DNA from 3 places in the Rahnella sp. CFA14(1/10) genome. Region 3 is predicted to be linked to each of the others. Evidence: predicted binding sites of a transcription regulator. Region 3 holds the regulator's gene; each other region holds the start of a gene.
The links. The regulator CRP, encoded in region 3, controls carbon source genes, mostly activating them, when cyclic AMP is high. The targets are predictions, from matches to a motif close to ATGTGANNNNNNTCACAT.
Positions count from the first base shown of each region.

Region 1: EVX52_RS18135 (CidA/LrgA family protein) is a predicted target of CRP. The motif match lies at 1,631-1,648, and genes of this name have one in related genera.
Region 2: udp (uridine phosphorylase) is a predicted target of CRP. The motif match lies at 2,068-2,085, and genes of this name have one in related genera.

Region 1 covers NZ_SEWS01000009.1:68,029-71,239, reverse strand. The annotation lists gene EVX52_RS18145 (peptidase domain-containing ABC transporter) at 1-426, shown strand, start outside; gene EVX52_RS18140 (CidB/LrgB family autolysis modulator) at 498-1,190, opposite strand; gene EVX52_RS18135 (CidA/LrgA family protein) at 1,183-1,587, opposite strand; gene EVX52_RS18130 (amino acid ABC transporter ATP-binding protein) at 1,967-2,812, opposite strand; gene EVX52_RS18125 (amino acid ABC transporter permease) at 2,828-3,211, opposite strand, start outside.
Region 2 covers NZ_SEWS01000013.1:107,007-110,217, reverse strand. The annotation lists gene rmuC (DNA recombination protein RmuC) at 1-336, opposite strand, end outside; gene EVX52_RS22560 (DedA family protein) at 494-1,021, opposite strand; gene udp (uridine phosphorylase) at 1,176-1,937, opposite strand; gene katE (catalase HPII) at 2,163-3,211, opposite strand, start outside.
Region 3 covers NZ_SEWS01000006.1:15,033-18,243, reverse strand. The annotation lists gene EVX52_RS13090 (YccS/YhfK family putative transporter) at 1-1,163, opposite strand, end outside; gene crp (cAMP-activated global transcriptional regulator CRP) at 1,225-1,857, opposite strand; gene EVX52_RS13080 (OsmC family protein) at 2,220-2,627, shown strand; gene EVX52_RS13075 (phosphoribulokinase) at 2,631-3,211, opposite strand, start outside.

The DNA.
Region 1 (3,211 bases), on a different contig from region 3:
ACAAACTGTAATTTCGTGCTGCAACATCCGATGGGATTACGTTATCCCATCAGCTTTATGGCGAAGAATCTTTCATCAGGACAAAATCAGCAATTACTGCTGGCACGCAGCCTGAGCAGTGATGCGAAAGTTTTTTTGTGGGATGAACCGACGTCCTGTCTGGATGAACAAACGGAACAGCGAATTTTTGACAATCTGGAGCATTTTGTTGCGGGAAAAACGCTGTTAATGGTCACTCACCGACGTTACCTGCTGAAGTATTTTGATCGTGTACTGGTGATGAAGAACGGAAAGGTTATCCGCGATTGTAGCCCTGACAAGCTACTGGCACCGGTGGCGAACGCTGAGGTTAAAAAAGCCCGGCCGGTGCGCATCAGTGTGCCTGCTGCCGGGGGAAATCCCGTACCTGATAAGAACGAAGGTTAATAAAATGCCCTGCTTGCTTGCGGGCAGGGCATTTTATTTTACAGGGGCAAACACAGCCGCCGCCAAACTGTTTAGCCAAATATGACCAGTAATACGGGGAACAGAAAAGGTGCGAGCAGGGAAGTAATAATCCCGCAAATCACCAGCGCCAGTGAGCTGAATGCGCCTTCCTGATAATCCATTTCTGCACAACGGGCGGTGCCCAGTGCATGTGATGCGGTGCCCATCGCCAGTCCGCGTGAGGCCTTGGTGGTGATCTTCAGAATATTCAACAGCGTGTGTCCAAAGACCGCGCCGAGGATCCCGACGAAAATCACGCATACGGCGCTGATGGCCGGAATGCCATTAATCGACTGCGCGGTGGCCATTGCAATCGGTGTGGTGACCGATTTCGGTAATACCGATGCGGCAATTTCTGGCGTTGCACCCATCCATAATGCAATCGCGGTCCCCGTCACCATCGCTACCACACTGCCGATAAAGCAGATGCTGATGATGGATTTCCAGCGGGCACGGATCTGATGCAGCTGTTCGTACAGCGGGAAAGCCAGCGCCACGACAGCGGGTTGCAGCAGGTCATTGAGGATCTTGCTGCCTGCGAAATAACGTGCGTAAGGGATATGGGTGATCAGCAACAGCGGAATAATCACCACCATCGACATCAGCAACGGGTTGAGCAGGGGCATTTTAAGCCTGGTGGCTAATTTGCGGGTGGCGAAAAAAACCACCAGCGTCAGCGGCAGCGACCACAAAATATCAATCATTTTTATCCTCCCCTTTATCCGTCACCACACCGCGTTCCCCATGGATATAGTGGGAGCAATAGGCGACAACCAGCAACACCACCAGGGTACTGACCAGGCATGACACCACCAGCGGCCCGAACTGCGTGCGCAGTTGCGCATAATAATTCATGACCCCGACCCCGATAGGCACGAACAGCAACGCCATATAGCGGATCAGAATATTGCAGCCCGGTTTAACCCATTTGAACGGCAAAATTTGTGTGGAAAGCAGACCAAACAGGATCAGCATGCCGATGATGCTGCCGGGAATGGTGAGCGGTAACAGAGATGAAATCGCATTCCCGGCGAATAAACAGAGATAAATCAGAATAAACGCCCGGATATATTGGAATGCCAGAGAGATTGAGGTGCCCATGGTGTTTCACCCAGTTGAATAATGTATTCATCATACAATTAAGATGTGATCTGTGCCACAAAACGAAGTATGAAATTTAGGAATGAAGTGTATTCCAAAATGACGTTTGGTAAACGGGGAAAATAGGGGGGACAATTCGCGATCTAATTTCACATGACAATGTGTCACGATTTGTTTGGCGCGCTACAGCGACAGCCGCAAAGCTCCCTCCCCTGCGAAAGGGAGGGTTGGGGTGGGGTATTAATGGTGGTGTAATTGTATGAGTTGCCATCAAACCCACACTCCTTCCCTTCGTGAGAGGGGAAGGAGCAAAAACAAAATCGCGCAGTGTTTGCCGGGGAAGGAGTAAAGCAAAACCTTTGTCACATGTGTGTGGCAGCTAAAGCACCTTCTCCAGGAAAGCCTGGGTTCTGGCGTGAACCGGCCGTTCCAGCACCTGTTCGGCAGCGCCGCTTTCAACGACGCGACCATCGACCATAAATACCACCTGATCCGCGACCTGGCGCGCGAAGCCGATTTCATGAGTAACGACCACCAGTGTTACGCCTGATTGCGCCAGTTTCTTAATTACATCCAGCACTTCGCCGACCAGTTCAGGGTCGAGCGCCGATGTCGGTTCATCAAACAGCATGACTTTAGGATTCAGCGCCAGCGCGCGGGCAATGGCGATACGTTGTTGCTGTCCGCCGGACAAATGACGCGGCCAGGCGTGGGCTTTCTCACGCAGGCCGACGGTGTCGAGCAGTTCACCGGCGCGGATGATGGCGTCTTTGCGACTCATCAGGCCGTGAACTACCGGCGCTTCGATGATGTTATCCAGCACCGTCATATGCGGGAATAAATTGAAATTCTGGAATACATAACCGACGTGTCTGCGTTGCCTGAGGATGGCGCGCTCTTTCAGCTCATACAGTGTATCGCCTTTGCGGCGGTAACCAATGTAGTCACCATCGATCTGAATAAAACCTTCGTCGACGCGCTCAAGATGATTAATCGTGCGCAACAGTGTCGATTTTCCCGAACCGGACGGGCCGAGGATCACGGTCACGGTGCCGGGTTCAATGCTCAGACTGACGTTATCCAGCGCTTTGTGCGCGCCGTAGTACTTGCTCAGATTATTGATCTCTATACGCCCGACGGTGGCTGCCTGAGGTTTGCGCGGGAACAGCTGTTCAACCGGGGCTTCCCTTGGGCGGTTAACGAATAAATCAAAGGCTTCAGACATAGTGCTTTCCCTTTATTAAGAACGGGCGACGCGCCACTGACGCAGGCGCTGCAAGGGGGTTGGAGCGACCTGGCGCACAGTGCCGCGGGAGAAATAACGTTCGACGTAATACTGTAAAACCGACAGCACGGTGGTGATCAGCAGATACCAGACGGTAGCGACCATCAGCAACGGGATCACCTGTTGCGTGCGGTTGTAAATCACCTGCACGGTGTAAAACAGTTCCGGCATCGACAGGACGTAAACAATCGATGTGCCTTTCGCCAGGCTGATCACTTCGTTAAAACCGGTTGGCAGAATTGAACGCAAAGCCTGCGGCAAAATAATGCGAAATGTGCGGCGGTAGGCCGGTAATCCCAGCGCGGCGGCGGCTTCGTGCTGGCCGTGTTCTACGCCCAA
Region 2 (3,211 bases), on a different contig from region 3:
ACTGTTGATTTCCCGCTGCGCACGCAGTTCCTGATTGAGTTGGTCACACTCGTTTTGCCAGTGGACAAGAAGTTGTAATTTTTCCTGGCTGGCCGCCTGCAGACTGTGCAGTTTTCGCAGCTCAAGTTCAGCTTCACGCAGTTGCTGCTGGCCTGATTGCCGCTCGATTTTGTGCGTATCATTTTCCGTTTTAAGCTGTTCCAGCGATTGTTCCAGCAAACGGCGTTGCGTTTCATACTCCGTCTGTTGTTGCTGTTGGCGCAAACTGGCAATCAGCCATCCTAAGAGTAAGCCAATTAACCCTGCCCCCAGGGCAGTCAGAATGCTGATATCCACGTGATTTCCCTCTTCAAGTCTCTTGCGGCCAAGGTAATGTCAGGCTGTATGGATGTCCAGTCTATTTTCTGTTGCATTGAACCTTTGCGAGACGTCTTCCAAAAAGGAATTTCTCTGTATTTGCCCCCTTGCGACGGGCAACGACAGAGGGCAGGATTTAAAACCAGCGGCTCAGCCACTGAATGCCAAACGCACCGGGTGCCAGAATGCCGAAAGCCCAGATAAGTGCCGAGGTCACATTCGCAATCTGGAAATACTTTTGCGGCATACCGCAGATGCCAGCAACCAGTGGCACAACGGCGCGAAGCGGGCCAAAAAAGCGGCCGATAAAGGCCCCCGGCATGCCCCATTTTTCAAAGAAAGCATGCCCCCGAACCAACATTTGCGGATGACGGGAGAAAGGCCAGAAATTGCCAACACGATCCTGATAACGGGCACCAATCCAGTAAGAAAGCCAGTCGCCCAGGAAAGCCCCCGCAGCGGCGGCTGCCCAGATGGGCCAGAACGGTATGCCGGTTTCGCCAATCAGCGCACCGAGCCCCAACAAGATAAACGTTGCCGGAAGCAGCAGGGAAAGGAATGCCAGCGATTCACCAAAGGCCAGAAAAAAAACGATCGGCGCAGCCCACACCTGATGGGCACGAATGAAGGTAGTGGTGTACTCAAGAAGGTCGTGAACAGTCAAAAATGCAGTTCCTTGTGTCAGAGATCCGGAAGGGAATACATCAATTATTCCAGATGGATTACTAACATGACCTTAACAGATCTGCTTAACAGAGCAAAAAAACGGGCCGTCAGAGGCCCGTTGATAAGATGTGGTTGTTTTAGTTTTACAGGGACTAAAGCAGTCTGCGGGCCGCTTCGACAACAATCTTCACCGCATGGCTTTCGGTCTTTTTCATGGTTTCTGCATTAGGGATTTCCTGCTGCGTGCGGTTCACGATAACACCGGCAACCATCCCGGCGCGCAGACCCTGGCTTGCACACATGGTCAGCAGAGTCGCGGATTCCATTTCGTAGTTCATGACGCCCATTTCCTGCCATTCTTTCATCGATTCTTTGAAGCGACGGACAACACGGCCGGAGTAAGTGTCATAACGTTCCTGACCCGGATAGAACGTGTCAGAAGATGCAGTAACGCCAATGTGTGTCGCGGCTCCCACGGCTTCTGCCGCCGCAACCAGCGCGGTAGTGCAGGCAAAATCGGCTACCGCAGGGAATTCCATCGGCGCAAAGTGCAGGCTCGCGCCATCAAGACGAACGGCAGCGGTCGTGACCAGCACGTCACCGACATTGATATGTGGTTGGATCGCACCCGTTGTGCCGACACGCAGGAAAGTACGGATCCCCAGCTGTGCCAGTTCTTCCACTGCGATGGAGGTAGAAGGCCCGCCGATACCGGTTGAGCAAACAATCACAGATTTGCCATCAAGCTCAGCACGCCATGAGGTAAATTCGCGGTGGGAGGCCAGACGAACCGGGTTCTCCATCAGTTTGGCAATTTTTTCTACGCGCTCAGGATCGCCGGGAACAATCGCCAGCGACGCGCCGTTTAAATCTTTTTTGGCCAGGCCAAGATGGAAAACTTCGGGCTGAGACATAACAAACTCCTCGGTGTGTAAGGTCATTTATTGGCAGGAGGAACACCCGGCAACTGTACTCAACATTGTGGCGTTATTTCGTGACGGTCGTCACTATGATGTAACAACTTGAATTGCGCATACATTTATTTTGTGACACTCATCACAAAATAAAGGTGCATTTCACTGAAACCTGAACAGGCAATCTCCGTTACCGGAGGTTGCCTGCTTTCCAGCTACAGCAAATCAGGCAGGCACAGCCTCTGCCAACGCACTGCGTGACCAGATCCGGTGTTTGAGCATTTCTTTCAGGAACGTTTTCAGTAATGCTCCCTCCGCTTTTTCACCTTCGACAATGCCCTCTTCCGGCACGTCATCCGTCAACCCCAGCAGTGATTTGAAGCGGCGTGCATCGCCACTTAGGCCTACGACTTTCAGGTGCTTGTAGGCCTCGAGCACGTAATGCCGCGCATCGCCGTTCATGAGCAGTGCATCGATATGTCCGTGCGGAACAATCACCGCATCCACGGTGATGGAAGGCGCCCCGGCAAAGGTTGCATCAACCGGCAACGTGGAGCCATCATCGGCAGTTACATTGCCTAAATGACTGGCCAGCAGTTTAGGATGGACGCCTGCGACCTGAAGCGCCTGCAACGTTTCCAGAACATCTGCCGCTTTCACGCCCTCCCCCAATAATATTGCCACCTGACGTCCTTTGAGCGTGCCTTTACCGCTGGCATACAAACTCAGCGACGGATCATTTTTCAGGCCATTCACCGGCTTCGGCGGTTTGATATTCAGAGTATCTGCGGAAAGGGTAATACCCAGATTCTTCGCCACTTTTTGCGCCAGCGTCTGATCAACATGCGCCAACAGATCCACCACCCGCTCGCGGATATAAGGCCGCGCCACTTTCGATAATTCAAATGAGAAGGCCCCGATAATATGATCCTGCTCCGCCGCTGTCTGGCTCAGCCAGAACAGGCGCGGATGGGCATAATATTCGGCAAATGACGGGCTGCGCTGACGAATTTTTTCTGCACCAATACGCTCAGGATAACTTTCAAAGCCGCCGCCGGATGCTGCCGGAGGCGTTTCCCTTGGCCAGTTATTGTTGATGGAATTCGGCTCGTAGTTTGCCGGATTAGTATCAATATCCTGGCGGTGCATACCGTCACGCTGGAAGTTATGGAAAGGACATGTCGGCCGGTTGATCGGAATTTCATGGAAATTTGGCCCGCCAAGACGGCTGATTTGCGTATCGGTGTAAGAGAACAAACGCCCCTGTAACAACG
Region 3 (3,211 bases):
TTGAAGAACAGCCCCAGGCTGCTGCCAATCGCCAAAATAATGCCCAGACGCGCGGCATTACGCAGGGCCACGGATTTGAAAGAAAGATAGCTTTTTAGCGCAGTCCAGAAGGGCAGCCGTGGCTGGGTGCTCATCAGATCGCGCCGGTATAACGGGCGCTGGGTCCGCAGCAGGCGCGCAATGCGGCTGAAATGGTAATAACAAAACTGGCCAACCGGATTGTCCGGGTTACGCGCGGCGATTTTCTCCAGCGCAGCCAGCTCATTGGCCATGGTAAAGCGCTCAGATAAACGGTGATAAAGAATATCGCCGGCAATCACCCGAAGACGGGTGGAAATCACCTGCGCATTGCGGCGGATTACCGCTTCTGCATGGCTTTCCTCAACCAGTTTCTGTACTTCCTCCGGCTGATGCAGGCTGACGGTAATGTGCTCCTGCAAATCGAGAGCAACCTGAAAAAGCTGAAACAGTCGCTTATGGTGATGATGATGTCCGTGTTGTGGCAGCATGTGTAATTGCTGATAAAGCAGGGCAATCAGGTCGATAACCTGCTGCTGACGGGTAAGTAATGGCGGCAACGCCGTCTCGGGATCGGTATGTTGCGTCAGCAGACTGTACTTGGCCTCGAAATAATCCGCGAGTTGCAGATAAAGCTGGCTGAGCGTTTCGCGCATAGGCTGTTCTTGCGAAATACGAAACCACACCCAGTTAAACACCCCGTACCAGGCTGTGCCTGCTGCGAACAGCACCGGTGCCTGCCACATCGGGCGCACGCCGACCATACTCAGTGTGAAAATAGTGGCTACCAGCGCGCCGGGTAACAGGCGCGCATGTAACGGGCTGATTTCACCGGTAACGCCGAGCAATAACGCCAGCGATAGCATGATCAGCGGCAGCGGAACGTGCCAGTTTTCCAGCATCAGTTGCAGCAGAATGCTGCTCACGGCAAACAGTGAACCGCCGACGATCAGACGTTTGAAAAAGCGTTTGTGCGGGGTATCCAGACCGGCGATGTTACAGCAGGCCGGGCAGAGGGAAAACAGCAGACCCATTTGCAAGTTGCCAAACAGCCAGCAAATGCCAACAGGCAGGCACAACACCAGCGTCTGGCGCAGCGCGTAATTCACTTCAGGATGGTAAAACAGTTTTCGCCATAACGTCATGGGTAAAGCTTAGCCCATAAAAAAGGCGCGACAGTATTCTGCCGCGCCAATTTTCGAGGGATTAACGTGTGCCGTAAACGACAATCGTTTTCCCGTGTGCGGAGATCAGGCTCTGATCTTCCAGCATTTTGAGGATTCGTCCGACTGTTTCACGTGAACAACCGACGATTTGGCCAATTTCCTGACGGGTAATCTTGATTTGCATCCCGTCCGGATGGGTCATTGCATCAGGCTGTTTAGCCAGGTTGAGCAACGTTTGAGCGATACGACCGGTTACGTCGAGGAAGGCAAGGTTGCCGACTTTCTCTGACGTCACTTGCAGACGGTTGGCCATCTGCGCGGAGAGACGCATCAGAATATCCGGGTTAACCTGAATCAGCTGGCGGAACTTTTTATACGAAATTTCAGCCACTTCACAGGCAGTTTTAGCACGTACCCAGGCACTACGTTCCTGACCTTCTTCGAAGAGTCCCAGCTCACCGATGAAGTCACCTTGGTTAAGGTAGGACAGTATCATTTCCTTGCCTTCTTCATCTTTAATCAGGACAGCAACTGACCCTTTCACGATGTAGTAAAGCGTTTCGGCTTTTTCACCCTGGTGAATCAGCGTACTTTTAGAAGGATACTTATGTATATGACAGTGAGACAGGAACCATTCAAGAGTCGGGTCTGTTTGTGGCTTGCCGAGAACCATTAGCTATTATCCTCTGTTGTTATCGCTGCCCAAAATCACAGGGCTCAGAGTTCCCTGTATGGCACTTCAAATCCAAAGCGCCCTTTCAGCATATAACTCCCCAGAAATGCTGCAAGCGGATGTCGGAGTGCAACAGCCTGTTTATTGCTGTTAACACCGTGGGTTCTGTTCTTAAACCGCAAAAACCGTCACCGCAATTTACTGGAAAGTATGTTTCGGCTTTGTTTGTAGCACAGGTTTGAGATGCTGTCTTCTGTTGTCTCGCTTCAGCATGATGGCGATCGGGTTACGTTGCCAGATTTTGGTCTAAAGGGTACTCTGAGAGCAGATTTCTAAAAGTTTATTCACCGGGAGAATAGTTCATGCACGCACGTGTCAAATGGGTTGAAGGGCTGACCTTTTTAGGTGAGTCAGCGTCGGGTCATCAGATTTCAATGGATGGTAACGCGGGCGATAAAGCCCCAAGCCCGATGGAAATGTTACTGATGTCCGCAGGCGGCTGCAGTGCAATTGACGTGGTATCTATTTTACAGAAAGGCCGTAATGACGTGCGTGATTGTGAAGTGAAGCTGACTTCACAACGCCGCGAAGAAGCGCCGCGTCTGTTCACGCATATCAATCTGCATTTTATCGTCACCGGTAAGGATCTGACCGATAAGATTGTTGAACGTGCGGTCAGCCTTTCTGCCGAAAAATACTGTTCAGTGTCTCTGATGTTGGGTAAAGCGGCCACCATCACCCACAGCTTTGAAGTGATTGCAGCGGAATAAAGTTTACTCGATTTTCTTACCTTCCATCAGGCGCTGCACCAGTGGCGCCATGATCAGCTCCATTGCCAGCCCCATTTTCCCACCTGGTACCACCAGCGTTTTGATGTGCGAGATAAATGACCCCTGCAACATTGCCAGCAGATAGGGGAAATCGATGTCGTCCAGTCCCTGGAAATGGATCACCACAAAGCTTTCATCCAGTGACGGAATGGCTTTTGCTGCGAACGGGTTTGAGGTGTCGATAGTCGGCACACGCTGGAAGTTGATGTGGGTGCGGGAAAACTGCGGCGTAATGTAGCTGATATAATCATCCATCGAACGCACGACGGAATCCATCACTGCTTCACGTGAATGGCCACGCTCCCCGGTATCGCGCACCAGTTTCTGGATCCACTCCAGGTTAACGATAGGCACAACGCCGACCAGCAAATCGACCTGGGCGGCGACATCAATTTTGTCTGTCACTACACCGCCGTGCAGGCCTTCATAGAATAAGATATCCGTTGGTTCCGGCAACGCCTGCCATGGCGTAAACGTGCCCGGCACCTGATTATAGGGAACCGCTTCGTCATAAGTATGCAAAT